4 regions of the Bacillus pfraonensis genome follow, and region 4 is predicted to be linked to each of the others. Evidence: riboswitches for the same ligand, from Rfam matches in the RefSeq annotation. Region 4 holds a riboswitch; each other region holds the start of a gene.
The links. Region 4 has a riboswitch for S-adenosylmethionine ahead of KFD70_RS25485 (MetQ/NlpA family ABC transporter substrate-binding protein). Riboswitches for the same ligand answer to the same signal wherever they lie in the genome.
Positions count from the first base shown of each region.

Region 1: it holds a riboswitch for S-adenosylmethionine, as region 4 does, so the genes downstream of both, KFD70_RS20070 (sugar ABC transporter substrate-binding protein) here and KFD70_RS25485 (MetQ/NlpA family ABC transporter substrate-binding protein) in region 4, are expected to answer to the same signal.
Region 2: it holds a riboswitch for S-adenosylmethionine, as region 4 does, so the genes downstream of both, KFD70_RS03245 (methionine ABC transporter ATP-binding protein) here and KFD70_RS25485 (MetQ/NlpA family ABC transporter substrate-binding protein) in region 4, are expected to answer to the same signal.
Region 3: it holds a riboswitch for S-adenosylmethionine, as region 4 does, so the genes downstream of both, KFD70_RS05235 (ECF-type riboflavin transporter substrate-binding protein) here and KFD70_RS25485 (MetQ/NlpA family ABC transporter substrate-binding protein) in region 4, are expected to answer to the same signal.

Region 1 covers NZ_JAHCDO010000021.1:39,680-44,747, reverse strand. The annotation lists gene KFD70_RS20075 (sugar ABC transporter ATP-binding protein) at 1-1,400, opposite strand, end outside; gene KFD70_RS20070 (sugar ABC transporter substrate-binding protein) at 1,397-2,512, opposite strand; SAM riboswitch class I at 2,601-2,705, opposite strand; gene KFD70_RS20065 (NCS2 family permease) at 2,795-4,096, opposite strand; gene KFD70_RS20060 (SDR family oxidoreductase) at 4,328-5,068, shown strand, end outside.
Region 2 covers NZ_JAHCDO010000003.1:79,160-84,227, reverse strand. The annotation lists gene gcvH (glycine cleavage system protein GcvH) at 1-281, shown strand, start outside; gene KFD70_RS03260 (toprim domain-containing protein) at 674-1,018, shown strand; gene KFD70_RS03255 (thioredoxin family protein) at 1,022-1,330, shown strand; gene KFD70_RS03250 (hypothetical protein) at 1,481-1,825, shown strand; SAM riboswitch class I at 1,951-2,060, shown strand; gene KFD70_RS03245 (methionine ABC transporter ATP-binding protein) at 2,289-3,314, shown strand; gene KFD70_RS03240 (methionine ABC transporter permease) at 3,307-3,972, shown strand; gene metQ (methionine ABC transporter substrate-binding lipoprotein MetQ) at 3,995-4,807, shown strand; gene metQ (methionine ABC transporter substrate-binding lipoprotein MetQ) at 4,910-5,068, shown strand, end outside.
Region 3 covers NZ_JAHCDO010000004.1:109,554-114,621, forward strand. The annotation lists gene KFD70_RS05220 (YjcZ family sporulation protein) at 1-51, opposite strand, end outside; gene KFD70_RS05225 (energy-coupling factor transporter transmembrane component T family protein) at 214-1,041, opposite strand; gene KFD70_RS05230 (ABC transporter ATP-binding protein) at 1,034-2,734, opposite strand; gene KFD70_RS05235 (ECF-type riboflavin transporter substrate-binding protein) at 2,745-3,293, opposite strand; SAM riboswitch class I at 3,432-3,549, opposite strand; gene KFD70_RS05240 (aspartate/glutamate racemase family protein) at 3,705-4,385, shown strand; gene KFD70_RS05245 (ATP-binding protein) at 4,470-5,068, opposite strand, start outside.
Region 4 covers NZ_JAHCDO010000039.1:14,919-19,986, reverse strand. The annotation lists gene KFD70_RS25495 (methionine ABC transporter permease) at 1-514, opposite strand, end outside; gene KFD70_RS25490 (methionine ABC transporter ATP-binding protein) at 489-1,529, opposite strand; gene KFD70_RS25485 (MetQ/NlpA family ABC transporter substrate-binding protein) at 1,542-2,354, opposite strand; SAM riboswitch class I at 2,441-2,557, opposite strand; gene KFD70_RS25480 (hypothetical protein) at 2,764-3,081, shown strand; gene KFD70_RS25475 (ABC-F family ATP-binding cassette domain-containing protein) at 3,339-4,883, opposite strand.

The DNA.
Region 1 (5,068 bases), on a different contig from region 4:
CCTATAAATTCTCCATTCACTAGTATTAAAATACGATCAGCAATGTGTAATGCTTCATCCTGTTCGCCTGTAAAGTAGAGAACGGAACTTCCCTTCTCTGTAATGTGCCGAATAAATTGAAAAATGTCTTGTTTTGCAGCTACGTCGACACCTTTTGTTGGTTCATCTAAAAGAAAGAGATTGGGCTTAAAGCCAGTCCATTTCGCAATAGAAACTTTTTGCTGATTACCACCGCTAAGTGAATGGACGGAAGTTTTTGGATTACTTGGTGAAATGCTGAAAGAAGTGATAGCCGTTTCAGCACAGCTGATTTCTAATTTTTTTTGTTTCCAACCTAATTGATGTAAATTCATATGCTCTATAATGTTTTCAGATAAGAATAATCCTTGTTTTCGTCTTTCTTCAGGTACAAGTGCAATCTTTGCTTCAATGGCATCGCGTGGTGTCTTAATGGTTATATTTTTATCATTTATCGTTGCTTGATAAGCATGGCGAGCACCAAATAATGTTTCCGCAAGTGTTGTTTTCCCGCTTCCGATTAATCCATATATAACAATTGTTTCTCCTTTTCGAATAGTAAGTGAAACAGGAGAACGATTTTTGTGTAACTGAAGATGATGAACTTGAAATATATCTTCTGTATGTTGCTTCGTTTTTGTATTTACAGGAATTGAAAGCTGTTTTCCTGTCATTGCTTCAACAATTTGTTGGTCAGTAATCTTTGTGATCGTTTCTGATAATGCAACGGTACCATTTCGTAATATAGTTACAACATCTGCAAATTTTCTGATTTCTGATAAGCGATGGGAAATTAATACGATTCCAATTCCTTGTGCCTTTAATTGCTGCAATAGCTTACCAAAGTTTTCAACTTCTTTTGGCCCAAGTGAAGAAGTTGGTTCATCTAATAAAAGATAACTTGTGTTATTAGATAATGCTCTTGCAATAAGAAGTAATTGTTTTTCATGTAAAGAACAGTTTGAAATATCTTCCCAAACGTTTAAATCGATGTGCACGGCTTGCAAATATTTTTTAGCAAGCTGTGTTAGTTGTGATTTTGAGAATAGAATTTTACTATTTAGTGCTAAATAATCGATTAGTAGATTTTCTAATACAGACAAATTTGGAATAAGCCCGTGATCTACTTCTTGTGTAACGAAAGCAATACCATGTTTTTTTGCATCTCTTGGCGAAGTGAAAGAAATGGTTTGTTCATTAATTTTTATCTTGCCGGCAACTGGACGGATTTCGCCAGTTGCTATTTTTAATAAGGTGCTTTTTCCTGCACCATTCATTCCAAGTAACGCATGAATTTTTCCCTTTTGTACCTCTATGGAAACATCTTGTAGCACAGGGGTAGTTGTATAAGAATGTGTGATGTTTTGAAGTGAGAATGTCATCGTTTTTTCTCCTTCTCTAATTTGTTCATCCAAGGTGAGTACGCATCTTTTGAATTTCCCCAGCCGCTTATGTATTTAGACAATTGTTCCATAGTGATACTTTCTGTAGGTAAACTATTTTTCTTTACAATGTATGGGTCTAACGAGTAAATATCTGGCGTATGTTCGCCGGCAATTTTTTTATACAGGAAGCGTACCTGTACTTTACCTACTTCAGCTGGATCAGTTGCAGTTGTGGCAGCCCAAGGTGAGTTTTCTTTTTGCATTAATTGTAAATCTTCGTTGCTTAAATCAATGCCGTATACTTTTATATCAGTGCGACCAGCTTGTTCAAGTGCTTTTACAGCCCCTTTGGCAAATTCATCCCAAGAAGCAAAAATAGCATGTAAATCGCCTTTGTTAGGATATTTCTTTAATAATGCTTCTACTTGTGTTTGTGTATCTAGTGGCGTGTTATTACTAGCAGTACCGAATCGAGCTACTTCTTTTATATTTGGATAACGTTTATAAAATGCATCAATGATAACGCTGCGACGTTCCATTGGAGCAAAGCCGCCAACCCATACTACAGCTATATTTCCTTTTCCATTTAAATCTTCAGCTAATGTTTTTAACGACTTCCATGCGAGACTATAGTCATCTTGATCAATAACGGTTACACCAGGTAAACGTAAATCATTATCAAATGCGACTATTGGAATGTTTGCTTGTAAGGCTTTTTCTACGCCTGGCTTTAGTGCCTCAGAGCGACCGTGATCAATTAAAATTCCATCAACTTTTGAATTAATCGCAGTATCTAGATTTGCTGCCATTTTCGCTAAGTCATTGTCGGAATTGTATACTTGTACGCTACCACCAAATTGTTCAATTTGCTTTTTTACCCCCTCAATATATTGGGAGGAGAATGTTCCGATAGACATTTGCATAATTAAAGCAACTTTTAACGGTTTTTGCACTTGTTTTGGAATTTCTGTCTGTGAATTACTTTGTGAAGAGGTCGTTTCTTTTTTTACGGTTTGTTGTTTCTGTGAAGAAACAGCATCTTGTTCATTTGTACAAGCTGTTAATGTGAACAAGAGAATGATTAATAAGATGGAACATAATTTCTTCATAAAAAAATCCCTCCTGAATGTAAGAAGAGAGGGGAGGAGAGGAAATAAAAAACGCCTTTTCAAAGAGAAAAGACGTCTTATCACGTTACTCTTATCTTTCAACACAATGTGTTGTAAGAATTAGCACCGTGCCCATTATGGGTCGGTTGCCGGGCTTCGTAGGGCTCATCCCTCCACCTGCTCTTGATAAGACATCAAATATTCAACTAGTTCGAATTATTCCACATTTATATAATGTTGTCAAACACTTTTCATAAAAAAAATTCCTCATTACGAGGAATTTTAATGCGGTAAGAAAATCAACTGATAAGCAAACAAAATACCAAATACGTATACAAGTGGATGTACAGCGCGGAATTGTCCTTTTGCCATTTTCATAAGTGGATATGAAATGAATCCAAGTGCAATACCTGTTGCGATACTTGATGTAAGTGGCATGCTTAAGATTACTAAGAATGCAGGGAATGCTTCGTCGAATGTATCCCAATCGATGTGACGTACAGAGCCCATCATTAAGCTACCAACAATAATTAATGATGGAGATGTAATTGCTGATACGCCAGAAACAGCGCCTACTAGAGGACCGAAGAATGCAGCAACCGCAAATAATGCAGCAACTGTAATTGTTGTTAAACCAGTACGTCCACCAGCTGCAACACCTGCAGATGATTCAATGTACGCTGTTGATGGTGTTGTTCCGAACATAGAACCGATCGTTGCTGAGAAAGAATCAGATAAAAGAGCGCGTCCTGATTTCGGCAGTTTGCCATCTTTCATAAATCCACCTTGCTGTGCAACACCAAGTAGTGTACCTGTTGTATCGAATAGCGTAACAAGGAAGAACGAGAATACTACGCCGTATAGTCCGTAATTAATGACATCAGAAACAGCTGTAATTGGGTTAGAAACAATAATTCCTTCTGGTAATCCAGGCATTGATGTAATGCCGTTTGAGAATGTTAACTGTCCTGTGAAATAAGCGATAATTCCTGTTAATAACATACCGAAGAATAATGCGCCGTTTATGTTTAAAGACATAAGAATAAGTGTGATTCCAAGACCAGCTAATGCAAGTAGTACTGGAGCAGAGTGAAGGTCTCCAAGGCCAACTAAGTTTGAGTCATGTTTCACTACAATTCCTGTCATACGTAAACCGATAAAAGCAATAAATAAGCCAATCCCAGCAGTAATTGCATGTTTTAAGTTTTCAGGAATAGCTTCCATTAGTTTTGTACGGAATGATGTGAATGATAACAAAATTAAAATCATGCCTGCTACGAATACAGCAGAGAATGCAATTGTAAATGTCATGCCTTCATGCGCTTTTACAACAGAGTAAGAGAAATAAGCGTTAAGCCCCATACCCGGTGCAATTGCAATTGGTAAGTTTGTGAAGATTGCCATAAATAATGTTCCGACAACAGCTGCAATAATTGTCGCTGTAAATGCTTGTTCAAATGGAACACCTGCATCACCAAGGATGATAGGATTTACGACAATAATATATGCCATTGTTAAGAAGGTAATGATACCTGCCATAATTTCAGTTTTAATAGAAGTTTTATGTTTTGAAAGGTTAAACATATAAACATCCTTTCTGTTCACGAATAATTGTCACAACAGTTATATATAATATTCGTTTTTTAACTGTATTGCAAGAGTTTTGCATAAAAAGTTTATAACAATTCATATTTTATGTCTTAATTTCGAATATTAATCGTAAGATTGCTTCTATATTTCGGCTTTTCACGTATAAGTACTTTTCATTATTGTGTACATCATAAGAAAGAGAAATGAGAAGGAGCTGAAAGATACATGACAGAACAAAAAAAGTTTTTAACGTTGCCACCGCAACACCAAAATAAACAACCAGGAATAGAATCGATGATGGACCCTCTTCCGAAGTACGAGGACCCTAATTACCGTGGTAGTGAAAAATTAAAAGGGAAAAATGTACTTATTACAGGAGGAGATAGTGGAATTGGAAGGGCAGTTGCCATTGCTTTTGCTAAAGAGGGCGCACATATTGCTATTGCTTATTTAGATGAGCATGCAGATGCAAATGAGACGACAAGACTTGTGGAAAAACAAGGTGTGAAATGTATATTATTTCCGGGTGATTTAAGTAGTGAACAACATTGTCAGAACATTGTAAAGGAAGCGGCTTCGCAACTAGGTGGTCTGAATATTGTTGTAAATAATGTTGCCCAGCAATATCCGCAGCAAAGTTTGGAATACATTACAGCGCAGCAACTTGAAAAAACATTTCGCGTTAATATTTTTTCTTATTTTTACGTTACAAAAGCCGCTCTCGCACATTTAAAAGAGGGTGATGTAATCATAAATACAGCTTCTATTGTAGCGTATGAAGGAAATGAGCAACTCATTGATTATTCTGCAACAAAAGGAGCGATTGTTGCTTTTACGCGTTCGCTCGCAAAGTCTTTAGTTCAAAAAGGGATTCGTGTAAATGGAGTTGCGCCAGGTCCGATTTGGACACCGCTTATTCCAGCAAGTTTCGATAAGAAAAAGGTAGCTGAATTTGGAAGTAATGTT
Region 2 (5,068 bases), on a different contig from region 4:
TAGGCGATATCGTATTCGTTGAACTTCCTGAAGTAGGTGCAACACTTGAAGCTGACGAGCCATTCGGAAGTGTAGAATCTGTTAAAACAGTTTCTGAATTATACGCACCTGTAAGTGGTAAAGTTGTAGCAGTAAACGAAGAATTAAGTGACCAACCAGAACTTGTTAACGAATCTCCGTACGAAGGTGCATGGATGGTTAAAGTTGAACTTTCTGATGAAAGCCAATTAGAAAAGTTATTATCTGCAGAAAAATATGCAGAAATGACAAACCAGGACTAATTCTAGTCACCAAAAAGGGCAGCCAGTGTGCTGTCCTTTTTATTTTGTATTGTGTGAATGAAAGAGTGCCTCTATGTCAGAACCTCCATCCCCTTCACATTCTGAACGAGCCGCTTGCGCTTTTCTTTGTCTAGCTCCAGCGGCTAGAACAGTCGGTCGTTTCACTCCTTCCTGCGAGGCAAAGAGCGCCTCTACGTCAGGAGTTCCAACGTCCTCCTGTTCTGAACGAGCCGCTTGCGCTTTTCTTGATTTAGCTCCATCCCCCTCACATTCTGAGTGAGCCGCCTCCGCTTTTCTTTGTAAAAATAAACAGGAAACAACATGAAAATATCGAATATACTATATACTAAAGTAAGGTTGTTTTATAGTATATGGTGATCGGGTGATGACGTATGGTCTATGTAGAGAAAGTCATTATTGTCGAAGGAAAATCAGATAGAAGAAAGATTGAATCTATTATTCGTGAACCAGTGGAAATTGTTTGTACAAATGGTACAATTGGTTTGTCGAAAATGGATGAGCTCATTGATCAGTTTTTTGATAAAGAAGTGTATGTATTAGTGGATGCTGATGCTGCAGGTGAAAAGCTTAGAAAACAATTTCGAAAAGAATTCCCGCAGGCCGAGCATATTTACATTGATCGTTCGTACCGTGAAGTGGCTACTGCTCCTTCTAATCATTTAGCGAACGTATTATGGGGAGCTGACATTGACGTTTATACAGAATATTTACGGTAAGGAATGATAGAAGTGATTGACTGGACAGGTGCTGAAGCTACAGCTCTAATAGCAGACCAAGAAAAAACAGTGTTATATGTATATACACCGATGTGTGGAACATGCCAATTAGCAAAGAAGATGCTAACAGTGGTAGAAGCAACTATATCTGAATTAGAAATAGGAATGCTAGACTTAAACTATGCCCCGCATTTAGCGCGAGAGTATGAAGTAGAAAGTGTACCTTGCTTACTCGTATTTGAGCGTGGAACAATTGTGAAGAAAATATATGCATTTCATTCAGTTGAATATTTATATAAAGAATTACAGTAGGCGGCAAAGTTTTTGCCGCCTCGACATATTTTCTGGGAAATATGTCGAGGTATCAAAGCGGTACGTTATTTGTCGAGAGAAAGTAACAGGATTGCTGTTTGAGAAGATGGAATGGTATTAGGAGAAAGTGAGATGAAGGATGTGACTAGAATGAGATTATATTCGTTGCTTCAATCATTTGTAACGTATGCTAATAGCCAATATCATCTAGAACCGCTTCTTCGGCAAGGAGAAAAAACGATCAATTTTCGTTTTGGAGATGAGTGTTGCTCACTTCAAATTTCAAGAGAGTATATACAGCTTTTGAAAGAGACACGGGGAACGGAACAACTTATTTGCTTTCAGGAAGAAGATTTAAGGCGATTAGTTACTGGAAATGTTCGGTTGCAAACACTATTGCACAGCGGACGTGTGCAATATAACGGAACGTATCGTACGATGTTATTATTAGAATCCGTATTTCATATATGTAAGCCAATGCCAGTAGGTGCTTAATAGTCTGAAGTTTCGTTTTTTAAGAATTTTTTTGTTGACATAGTGGGTGTATATTGATACAATTCAAGTCATAAAATATAGACAATTTCATAAATTTCAAATCAGACGAAAATTAAATCTGATTTCTCTTATCAAGAGAGGTGGAGGGACTGAGCCCTGTGAAGCCCGGCAACCGTCAATTTTTAGATTGAAATGGTGCCAATTCCTGCAAAGCAAATGCTTTGAGAGATGAGAGGAAGGGATCATGTTGATATACGCATATAAACCTTTCTGCTCATTCTAAAAGCAGAAAGGTTTTTTTGTTGTTTGAATGAGGAGGACATTCGAATAATAAGAGGAGCTAATAAGAAATTTAGCTATGGCGACGGTTAGATTTAAGTAATTCTTACACCAAAAATAAAAATTGTGGGAGTAAATCTGAACGAGCTGCTTACGCTTTTTAATTCAAAAAGGGGTGAACATCATGATTTTATTGGAAAATGTAAAGAAAATATATAAATCAAAAAGCGGTGATGTCACTGCTGTAGATGATGCCAATTTAAAAATAGAAAAAGGCGAGATCTTTGGTGTTATCGGATATAGTGGCGCTGGTAAAAGTTCTTTAATCAGATTATTTAATCAATTAGAGAAACCAACTTCAGGACAGATTACGATAGCAAATCGTGTGATTTCAGCAATTACTGGGAATGAACTTCGAAAGGCAAGACAAGAAATCGGAATGATTTTTCAACATTTTAATTTACTGTGGTCACGAACTGTACGTGAGAACATTGCTTTTCCACTTGAAATTGCGGGAGTGGATAAGGAAAAGCGAAAAAAACGAGTAGATGAGTTAATTCATCTTGTTGGATTAGAAGGAAGAGGCGATGCATATCCGTCTCAATTAAGCGGTGGACAAAAGCAGCGCGTTGGGATTGCGAGAGCATTAGCAAATAATCCGAAAGTGCTGCTATGTGATGAAGCGACGTCAGCGCTTGACCCTGAAACAACAGATCAAATTTTAGATTTACTACTAGATATTAATAAACGTCTTGGCTTAACAATTGTACTTATTACACATGAGATGCATGTGATTCGTAAAATTTGTAATCGTGTTGCAGTCATGGAAAAAGGAAAAATTGTAGAGACGGGTCCTGTACTAGAGGTATTCCGTAACCCACAGAAGGAGATTACAAAGCGATTTGTACAACAGCTAACAGATTCTGAAGATACAAATGAAACAATTGAGAGTTTATTAGAAAAATATCCAGATGGAAAAGTCATTCGTTTACAGTTTATTGGTGATTCTGTAGAGCGTCCAGTACTCCAGAGATTAATGAGGCGGGATGATATAGAAGTAAGTGTACTTCAAGGGAATATTGCTCAAACAAACAATGGATCGTATGGAAGTTTAGTGATTCACTTAAATGGTGAGGAAGTGGCAATCCAACAAGCAATAGCAGGAATCCATCAAGAGCAAGTAGAGCTGGAGGTGATTGCACATGGATAAGTTACTCGCGAACGTCGACTGGAATCAAATGCTAGAAGCAACAGGTGAAACATTATATATGACGGCAATCGCAGCATTTGCGACATTTGTTTTAGGTCTTATTTTAGGACTATTACTTTTCATGACGGCAAAGGATAATTTATGGGAAAATAGAGCGATTCACACAGCGATTGGAGCATTTGTAAATATCTTTCGTTCCATTCCATTTATCATTTTAATTATTTTATTAATTCCATTTACGAAGATTCTCCTTGGAACAATTCTTGGAGCAAGCGCAGCACTACCAGCTTTAATTATTGGAGCGGCACCATTTTATGCAAGGATGGTTGAAATTGCACTTCGTGAGATTGATAAAGGAGTAATAGAAGCTTCAAAAGCAATGGGAGCAAAAACGAGTACGATTATTTGGAAAGTATTGATTCCAGAATCTTTGCCAGCACTTGTATCTGGTATTACAGTAACGACAATTGCACTTGTAGGCTATACAGCGATGGCTGGTGTTGTCGGTGCTGGTGGTCTTGGTACACTTGCTTATTTAGAAGGATTTCAGCGTGGAAATAACGATGTAACAATCGTTGCAACAATTTGTGTATTACTCGTTGTATTTTTAATTCAGTGGATTGGTGATCGTGTAACAATTCGAATTGATAAACGATAATTAAAATGGGAGGGTGTTTCAAATGAAAAAATTATTACTTACAGCACTTATTTCAACGTCAATTTTTGGTTTAGCTGCTTGTGGTGGGAAAGATAAAGATGAAAAGAAACTTGTTGTAGGAGCTTCTAACGTACCGCACGCTGTTATCTTAGAAAAGGCAAAACCTTTATTAGAGAAAAAGGGAATTGAATTAAAAATTGAAACATTCCAAGACTATGTATTGCCGAATAAATCATTAGCGGATAAGGAATTAGATGCGAACTACTTCCAACACATTCCATACTTAGAAAAAGAAATTAAAGATAAAAAATACGATTTTGAAGTAGCCGGAAAAATTCATTTAGAACCAATTGGTGTATATTCTCAAAAGTATAAGAGCTTAAAAGACCTTCCAGATGGAGCGACGATTATTATGAGTAACTCTGTCGCTGACCATGGACGTGGTTTAGCGATTTTACAAAAAGAAGGTATTTTAAAAATTAAAGATGGGGTAGATCCAGTTAAAGCAACTACAAAAGATATTGCAGATAATCCAAAAAATCTAAAATTTAAAACGGATATCGAGCCTGGTTTATTGCCACAAGTGTATAACAATAAAGAAGGCGATGCTGTTCTAATTAACTCTAACTATGCGATTGATGCGAAATTAAACCCAGAAAAAGATGCAATCGCGATTGAAGGAAATGACTCTCCATATGCAAACGTAGTAGCGGTTCGTAAAGGTGATAAAGATAAGAAAGAAATTAAAGCTCTTGTAGAAGTGCTGCATTCTAAAGAAATTGAAGACTTCATTGACAAGGAATATAAAGGCGCAGTTGTTCCTGTAAAAGAATAGTAGGTATCAAAAGGGCTGGTAAATGCCAGCTCTTATTTTGTACCTAATAAAATGCATATATGAAAAAAGTTATGAAAATTACAAAAATAAGGGTGACATCTGATGAAGAAAATTATATTAACCATTTTTATAGCAGTCTTTGTATTTGCATTAGCTGCTTGCGGCGGGAAAGATGAAAGTACACTTGTTGTGGGAGCTTCTAACGTGCCACATGCTGTTATTTTAGAAAAAGCACAGCCAATATTAGAGAAAAAAGGAATC
Region 3 (5,068 bases), on a different contig from region 4:
AACTAATAAAGCAAATCCTCCGCCAAAACCGCAAGAACCAACATGACTCATATTTTCTCCTCCTTTTAGTAATAAAACTAATGGGTAATTAATCGTTTATTAACGGGTTCGTATTATACAGTATGTATCTATGTAAATTTGGAGCATGTCTTGGATAAATTAAAAAAAGCACTCCGCGAGTGCCTAAATTTTATCTGAATAACATCGAGAAACTTACAATGGATACCAAAACCCTTTGAAAACGTTGAATTTCAAATAAATGGCAAGTGATAAAATTATAATACCAATAATGAGTCCTATATAGTCCTCTTGTTTTGCCTTTGTTGTAAAATACCATGTTCGTTTCTCTTTTTTTCCGAATCCTCGTAAATCCATCGCATTTGAAACGGTATCGATTCGCTCTAAAGATTGAATAACAAGTGGCCCAAAAATGAGTACCCGGTTTTTAATACGTTCCAAAAAATTCGCCTCTCCTCTTTCAAATGGTACACCTCTTGCTTCTTGAGCCTGTTTAATCAATTTGTATTCCGCTTGTATATTCGGTATGTAACGGAGTGCAATGTTTATTGCATAGGCAATCTTATACGGTAAACCAATTTTATATAAGCTGCTAGCAAACTCACTTGGATGTGTCGTGTATATAAAAATAAGTGTAAATGGTAATAACGTAAAATACTTTAACGAAAGCGTAAGAGCATAAAAAAGCGTTTCGAATGTAATGGTAGCGTATCCAATATGCAAGAATGCTGTACTTGTACCAGTCAACTCAGATCCATGGGTTGGTGTAATCAATAAAATCATAACCGAATTTAGCATACTAAATGTGAAAATGACACTAAATATAATGACAACTTTTTTCAAAGGGATTTTAGCAATCACTAACCCTAAACAACCAATGAAAAATAAGCATAATAAAATACGAAAATCAAAAAATATAAATGTAAGAGTCATCCAAATTATAAATAACAACAATTTAATTGCGCCGTCCATACGATGAAAATATGTATGATTATCTATATAAAATAAATCTGATTTACTCATAATCTCCCCTCCTTTTTGCCTCCATATACATTTGTACAAAAACTTCTGGAAAGGGGATTTTGCTCAATTTTGCTAATGTTGTTAACGAACTTTCCTGTAAGTTAGCTTGTTGTAATACTTGGCTATTTGCTAATACGATTGGAACTGTATCATCGGCAAGTATTTTTCCTTGATGAAGAACAACTGCACGGTCTGCATATTCTAAAGCTAGGTTCATATCATGTGTAATAAAGATAAATGATATTCCTTTTGCCGCTAATACACTTATACAAGACATAAATTGTTCATAATGAAAATAATCTTGTCCTGCTGTTGGCTCGTCTAAGATGATGAGCTTCGGATTCGTTGTTAAAACTGATGCAATGGTAAGCCTCTTTTTTTGCCCGTAGCTTAACGCTTGAATCGGCCAATTTCGAAATGGATATAACCCACAAATTTGCAACGCATCTTCCACTCGTTTATGTATTTCTGCCTTAGAAACCTTCTGTAATTTTAATGAAAAAGCAACTTCATCCCAAACAGTAGATTGTGTAATCATATGATTAGGATTTTGCATGACGTAAGATATCACTTCTCCACGTTTCCGAATAGACCATGAAGTTATATTATCATTATCAAGTACAATTTTCCCTTCCTGTGCTGTGTTCATTCCAGTTAATAAATGTGCAAATGTAGATTTGCCTGCACCATTATGACCTAATAATGCTAATATTTCTCCTCTTCGTATAGAGAGTGTTATGTCCTTTAATGTGAAATTTTTGTGGGAATATGAAAATGAGAGATTTTCTATTTGACATAAGACTTCTTTTTTACATTGTTTTTTAGAAGCAGTAGAACTCATCATCCATTGCTTTATCGTTTTATTTAACTCCTCATTATTTAAAGTTTCAATTGGATAAATTTCTTCATCTAAAATATTCATTTTTAGATTTTTTAACACTTCAATATATATAGGTTCTCTTAACCCTATACTTTGTAAAATGTTTGCTTGTAAAATCTTTTTTGGTGAATCGATTGCTACAATATTCCCTTCATCTATTAATATAATTTTATCTAAGTCTAATTTTAATATCTCTTCTATTCTATGCTCAATAATAACGATTGTTTTATTTAATTGTTGATGTACCTTTTGAATAAGTTCTACTGCTTTTAAACTACTTATTGGGTCTAGATTTGCTAATGGCTCATCAAATAGTAATATGTCAGCATCCGTCGTTAGTAGCCCAGCAAGAGAGACAGTTTGTTTTTGACCACCAGATAATTCATGTGGGCTTCGTGAGTGAAATCTATGCATCTGTACTTTCTGTAAAGAGTCCATAACAACCGCCTTCATTTCCTCCTGTTCTACGCAATCATTTTCTAACGAAAATGCAACATCTTCCCCTACAGTTAACCCAATAAACTGGGAATCTTGATCTTGCAAAATAGTTCCTACAAGCTTACTTTGCTCAAAAATACTACTTTTTCGTGGATCCTTACCACATATTGAAATGTTCCCAGTACTTGATCCCTCATATGAAAAAGGGATCAGCCCATTTATACAATGGGCCAATGTAGATTTTCCTGATCCACTTCGACCAGCAATCAATACTTTTTCACCTGGATAAATATGAAGTGTGATATTCTTTAAAGTAGGTTCTGTCACTTGTTGATATTGAAATGTAAATTGTTCAAAGGAAATAATCGGCTTCATTGTGCTATCCCTACTTTTCAATTTTTAAATGTGTATGTTTTTTATTTGCTTTCGCTAATCCAAGTGTAATTGGTAAACCAAGGATTAAGAAAACAAGGACATCTGCAATCGTTGCACCAAGTACTTGAATAATAATTTTATCTAAAGGCTCTCCCATCACGATAATATCGAAAGCGCCGGCAAATATAATTCCAATAACAATCCCAAGTAAACCTGTTACAGCAAAATATGAAATATCTCGATTACCGAATGTTCCATTTTCCACACTGAAACTTGCTCGTTTTTGTACAAGTCCCATCGTAAATCCAATAATGCCTGAGCTAAGTACCCATCCCCACCATATTCCCCATCCAGCGATAGTATCTGTCACTGTATGACCGATAAGACCAATCAAAAGTCCTGCAAATGGTCCGAAAATCGCACCAAAAATTGTTAATATGGCCAGAGCTGGTTTTATAAATGTATTTGGGGCAATTGAAAGTCCCCATAGACCTAATACCCCATATATTGCAGAACCAATTCCAATTGCTACGACTAATTTTGTAGATAATTTGTTCATATGAATTCCCCCTCATTCTAGTTAGCTTATATTAGTCCTATATGTAAAAGAAAATGGAATTATTCATCTTCACTTCCTTTCTCCCCAATAAAAAATGACCTCTTATAGAAGAGGTCATTTGCGTATGGATATATGATCCTCTTATCTTTCAAAAGACAATATGTCTTTTGTGGAATTAGCACCTTCCTATTTCTATGAATAAATAGGGGTTGCTGAGGTTTCATAGGGCCGTTCCCTCCACCTCTCTGGATAAGTATTCGTTTGTAATTTGTATTATTGCACTAACGTGAATTAATTTCAATATTATTCTCACTATTTTTATTTTTATATAAAATGACAAATAAATCATTGTATTCTTATCGGAATTATGGAATAATTAATAACAAAACAGGTTAACAGGGGGAATGAGACATGAAAGTAATTGGGTTAATTGGTGGATTAAGCTGGGAATCAACATCTCTTTATTATAAACATATTAATACACTAACTTTATCTCAGTATAATCATAATGCAAAGCTTGTTCTATATAGCATGGATTTTGGCGAAGTGACGAATTTACTACAAAATCAACAATATGAAGAAGTGCAAAACCAACTCGTTCAAGTAGCTAAAAAAGTAGAACACTCCGGTGCAGATTGTATACTTATGTGTTCAAATACAGTACACCAATTTGCGGAAGAAGTAGAAAAAGCAATCTCTATCCCACTTCTTCATATTGGCGATGTAAGCGCTGAAGAAATTGTTGAACATGATGTGAAGCGGATTGGTTTGCTTGGAACAAAACAAACAATGGAACAAGATTTTTATAAAACGAGACTAGCTAATTATGGTATTGAAACAATTATTCCCAAAGAAGATGAACGAAATTTCATTCATCATGTCATTCTCCAAGAGTTAAGTAAAGGTATTATTTTAAAGCAATCCAAAGACCGTTTCTTACAAATTGTTCAAAATCTCATTAAAAACGGGGCAGAAGGAATTTTATTAGGATGCACAGAAATACCGTTACTCATTTCACAACAAGATCTTTCTATCCCTGTATTTGATACTGCTTTTTTACATGCCAAAATTGCAGTGCAATTCGCTGGCTAATCAAGAAAAGAAGCTATCTTACAAGATAATAAGATAGCTTCTTTTCTTTGCTGCTACTCTATATGAAATGGAAATTAATCTCTATTACCAAGACCCTGTTATAGATGGCATAGCTGAATGAGAAGTACCCTGCTCACTTTGAAACATAGGTAAATAAATAGTAACGGATGTTCCTACTCCTACCTCACTCATGATACTAATTCTTCCTTGATGACTTTCAATGATTTTATAACTGAGCATGAGTCCAATGCCAGTTCCTTTTTCCTTTGTACTATAAAAAGGTTCACCAAGCCTTTTTATTCTTTCTTCAGGAATTCCTACGCCCTCATCAACTATATTAATAATAACCTCTTCACGTTCTAATTTTTTCACAGAAATAGAGATTTGCCCTCCATCTGGCATTGCTTCAATTGAGTTTTGTAAAATATTAATAAAAACTTGTTTTAATTGATTTTCACAGCAATCAATTATTAATTCTTTTGATTCTATATGGAGATTAATTTGAATATTTGTCATGATTGCCTTTGTATTAATTAATGAAACGACATTTCTTAATATCAAACAAATATTTTTCTTTTCAGTTGGAATGACATCAGTCTTTGCGATTGATAAAAACTCATGAAGGATAGATTCAATTCGCTCAATTTCTGACAGCATAAGATCGAAGTATTTATCCTGATCTT
Region 4 (5,068 bases):
CAAGCCCAGCCATTGCTGTTGCACCTATTAGTCCAATCGTTGCGATTGTTAAACCAAGCACAAGAGATGGACGTGCTTCTCTAACCATAACGTGCCAAATAATTTTCACAGTAGAAACTCCCATCGCTTGATATGCCTCAATTACACCGCGATCCACTTCTAGTAAAGCTGTCTCCATTAAACGCGCAATATAAGGAGCTGTAAATACAACAAGCGGTACAATCACACCTTTCACACCAATTGAGGTCCCCATAATGAGCTTTGTAAACGGTAGAATGAAGAATAATAGAATAATAAATGGAATAGAACGAATGATATTAATAATTGTATTCAAAACAGGATATACAATTTTATTCTCTAGTTGACCACCAGGCCTTGTTAAAACAAGTGTTACACCAAGTGGCAAGGCAATAATAATTGATATAAGCAACGAAATAGATGTCATTTGAAATGTTTGAATCGTCGCTTCCCATATCATCTTACCCCATTCATCCAAAAAGGATTTGTTTCCCATACTCTTCTTTACCTCCTTCTACGATGATTCCTTGTTCTTTTAAAAATGCTAAGGCCCGTTGTACCTCGTGTTTTTCACCTTGCATATGAACAACGAGCTTACCATACGCTTCATGTTTTAGTTGTGTAATATTACCCGATAAAATATTGGGGTATACTTGAAATCGTTTTGTAGCAACAGCAAGTGCTGGATCCCCTGAGGAAATTCCTATAAAAGAAAGTGTTACAGTTTCACCAGCATTTTCCAGTTCTTTTTGTACTTCTTCTGGAATTTTAACTGCCAAAGCACTATTCACAAATTTATTCGTTGTTACATGTTGTGGGTTTGTAAAAATATCCTTCACTGTGCCGCTTTCTACTATAGCTCCGTGTTCCATCACAGCAACGCGATCACATATACGCTGGATTACATTCATTTCATGTGTGATTAGCAAAATCGTAATCCCAATTTTCTCATTAATTTCTAGCAACAGGTCTAAGATTGACTCCGTGGTTTCTGGATCCAACGCGCTTGTCGCTTCATCACTTAGCAAAATCTCTGGTTCATAAGATAGTGCACGTGCAATTGCAACACGTTGTTTTTGGCCGCCAGAAAGCTCACTTGGATATGCATCTTTTCTATCAAAAAGGTCCACAATACGTAAATATTTTTCTACCCTTCTTTCAATCTCAGTTTTTGAAATCCCAGCTAGACGTAAAGGCAATGCAATATTTTCATAAACATTGACTGTTTTTAATAAGTTAAATCCTTGAAAAATCATCCCTATTTTTTGTCTTGCTTGTGCTAATTCTTTTGTAGATAAAGTTGTTAAATCTTTTTCATTTACAATGATGTTTCCTGTTGTTGGTTTTTCTAATAGATTTACACAGCGGATTAACGTACTTTTCCCTGCACCACTATATCCAATGATTCCAAACACTTCTCCTTTTTCTACTTTAAGGGAAGTTGGTTTCAGAGCCTCTACCTTACCTTTTTTTGTTGTAAACACCTTAGATACATTCTTCAATTCAATCATTATAGTCAGCTCCTACCAAGACGGTAAAACAGAACCATCGAATTTTTTCTCGATAAACTCTTTTACTTCTTTAGACTGATACGCTTTCTTCAATTTTTTTACGATTGCATCATCCTTATTCTCTGTACGAACAACCACCCAGTTTACATATGGTGAATCTTTTCCTTCACGGAAAATAGAATCCTTAGCAGGGCTTAGTTTCGCACCTAATGCAAAATTCGTATTAATTGCTGCTGCTTTCACTTCATCTAACTGCGTTGGTAATTGTGACGCCTCTAACTCAACAATTTTTAAATTCTTGGGATTCTCAATCACATCTTTTGCAGTTGCTTTCTCTGTTGCTTTTGGATCAACTTTTAAAACACCTGCTTTTTCAAATAATTTTAAAGCCCGAAGTTCATTTGTTGGATCATTTGGCACAGCAATCGCATCGCCGTCTTTTAACTCGGTTACATCTTTCAAGTGTTTCGAATATACTCCCATTGGGAACGTTACCGTTGAAAATACTTCTGTTAATTTCATATTGCGTTCTGCTTTAAATACATCTAAATAGGACTTCGTTTGATAACTATTTACATCAATATCTTTTTCGTCTAACGATACATTTGGCGCTACATAATCATTAAATACCTTTAAATCAACTTGTAAGCCATCTTTTGCTGCTACTTCCTTTACTTTCTCAAAAATTTGTTCATGCGGTCCCCCCGTTACACCAACTGTAACTTTTTTCTCATCTAGCGCTTTTGCTTCCTTACCTGAATCCGCACTACATGCGCCTAATAATAATACCGTTCCACTTACAATACTTAGCAACAATTTTTTCATATACAATTCCCCCTCATATATATCTGTTCTTAAACAAAAAACACCTCTCAAATAAGAGAGGTGTCAAATAGACAAAATAAGCTCCTCTCTTATCTTCCAAAACGAAAATCGTTTTGCAGGAATTAGCACCTTAGCTTATGATTCTTCATAAGCTCGGTTGCCGGGCATCATAGGGCCAGTCCCTCCGCCTCTCTGGATAAGAGTATCCGTATTAAATTTTGTAAAAGTTATGGTACTAATAGTAAATCTTACAAAAAATTTTGTCAATAATATTTTTCTGAATATACTGCGTATTGTTGTTCAACTTATTTTGACACTCTCTAGAAATAACGAGCAATAATTATGTACAAAGTATACTCATTATTACTATACTAGATAACAGCGCATACAAGAAAAGAGGTTACATTTTATGCACGAAACACATGCTATACAAACCCTACTCCTCTCTCAAATAGAAAAAATAGCTCAATCCTTTCATTACGATTTTTTATATGAGGTTGAACAGCAAAAAACGCTTTGTCAAATTCTGTTAAGAGATGATAACGGCTCAATTGTAGCAACACCACTCAGTTTTCATATGCTGATAAATGAAGTGGCTGGAAAAGGTGAACTTATTTTTTATCACGAACATGGTGAATTTCATCATCAAAAATTTGATATTTATACAGAAGACAGCATTGTTAAGTTGCTGTTGTTCATTCAAGAACGTTTGCAAGTAAATCAGTAAAAAGTATGAGAGCAGCTACAAAACGTAGCTGCTCTCATGCTTTTGTCCATTTTAATTTTCCGACCTCTAAGTCATGTTTATGAAAAAAAAGAATTTCTCCACTCATTTTCTCCTTCTGTTTTCACATGGCATGTGGCTAAAAAAAACACTGACCGCCTCTATCCATGAACAGATGCTCTCTCCCACCTAAAAGGAATGGTTTATCTCGGTCTTTCAATGCGTATTTATATAGTTACGCTCCAAAATAAATTTCCCTCTTATCTTTTCGTAACATTCATTTCCTCTAGATTCCAAACTCGTGTCACCCAAGATTTATAAAAAGAAGGCTCGTGAGAAACGAGTAAAACTGTTCCTTGATAATTTCGCAAAGCTTCTCCTAACGCTTCTTTCGCATACACATCTAAATGATTCGTTGGTTCATCTAAAATTAATACATTACTTCGCGTTAACATAAGCTCACATAAACGTGCCTTTGTCTGTTCCCCACCACTTAACAAGTAAAGAGGCTGCCGAATATGCTCTTCTTTTAAACCACACCTTGCTAAAGATTGCCGGATTTCTTTTTGCGTCATATCCGGACGCCCTAACCAGACTTGCTCAAGTGGCGTAATTTCTTCCGCAAATTCTTCTTGAGCAAAATATGCAGGGTGTACCCGTTCTCCGATACTTACTGTTCCACTTAATGGTTTTAATTGCCCTAGTAATGTTTTTAACATTGTTGTTTTTCCAATTCCATTATGACCAACAATTGCAATCTTTTCGCCTCTTTTTACTTGTAAATTAAGACCTGTAACTAACAATGGTTCTGCATAACCAATTTGAATCTGCTCCGCTTGTAATATACGACTCACAGGTTCAGTGTGAACTTGAAAATGAAAACGCGGCCTTGGTGCATCGTTAAGCTTTCCTAGCTTTTTCATTTTCTCTAATACCTTTTCACGACTTTTCGCCTGCTTCGCTTTTCTAATTTTATTTTTTTGAATAAAACTCTCTAAATTTGCAATTTCCTTTTGCTGTCTTGTATAAGTTGCTTGTAATTGTTGTTTCTGAAGTTGGTAGCTTGATAAAAATCTTTCATAATTCCCCGCATAGCGCTTTATTGTTTGCCCTTCTAAATGATAAATAACATTTGTAATACAATTTAAAAATGATTCATCATGTGAAACGACAATATAAGCATTTTCATATGCTTGTAAATACGCCCTTAGCCAATCGATATGAACCGCATCTAAATAATTTGTTGGTTCATCTAGCAATAAAATGTGTGGCTTCTCTAAAAGAAGCTTCCCAAGTAATAATTTTGTTCGCTGGCCACCACTTAATTTTGAAACATCTTTTTTCATTCCTAAATCTAACAACCCTAAACCAGCTGCTATTTCTTCTATTTTTGTATGAACTTGATAAAAATCTGAACCTTCTAGTACATTTTGTAATTTTCCATATTGCGTTAATAGCTGCTCTAAGTCCGTTTCCTTGGCCATCTTTTCAGCAATATCCATCATTTCACGTTCAATCGTATACAGGTGAGAAAAAGCACTTTGTAAATATTCTTCAATTGTTGTTCCTTCTTGTAACTCAATATGCTGCTCTAAAAAACCGACCTTCACATGTGGAAACCATTCAATTGTTCCCCCATCAGGTAGAATCTCTCCTGCTAACAGACGAAGCAACGTTGATTTCCCAGCACCATTACTTCCTATAAGTCCAACATGCTCACCTTGCAATAATCGAAAACAAGCATTATATAAAATACTTTTATCTCCATACGTATGGGTAAGATTTTCTACTGTTAATACACTCATTTTTGCTCTCTCCTTTTCTTTACCACTAACAAGCCAAATAGAGAGAACAGCAAAATAAAGGTCTTATTTAATTGTGTATACATGAAAAATGGGTAAGGTGAACACACCTTACCCATTACAAATAATTATCGTAAAAAAGGATTAAGGCTCTTTATCTGCTGTCTTCAATTTGGCTTACACTTTAA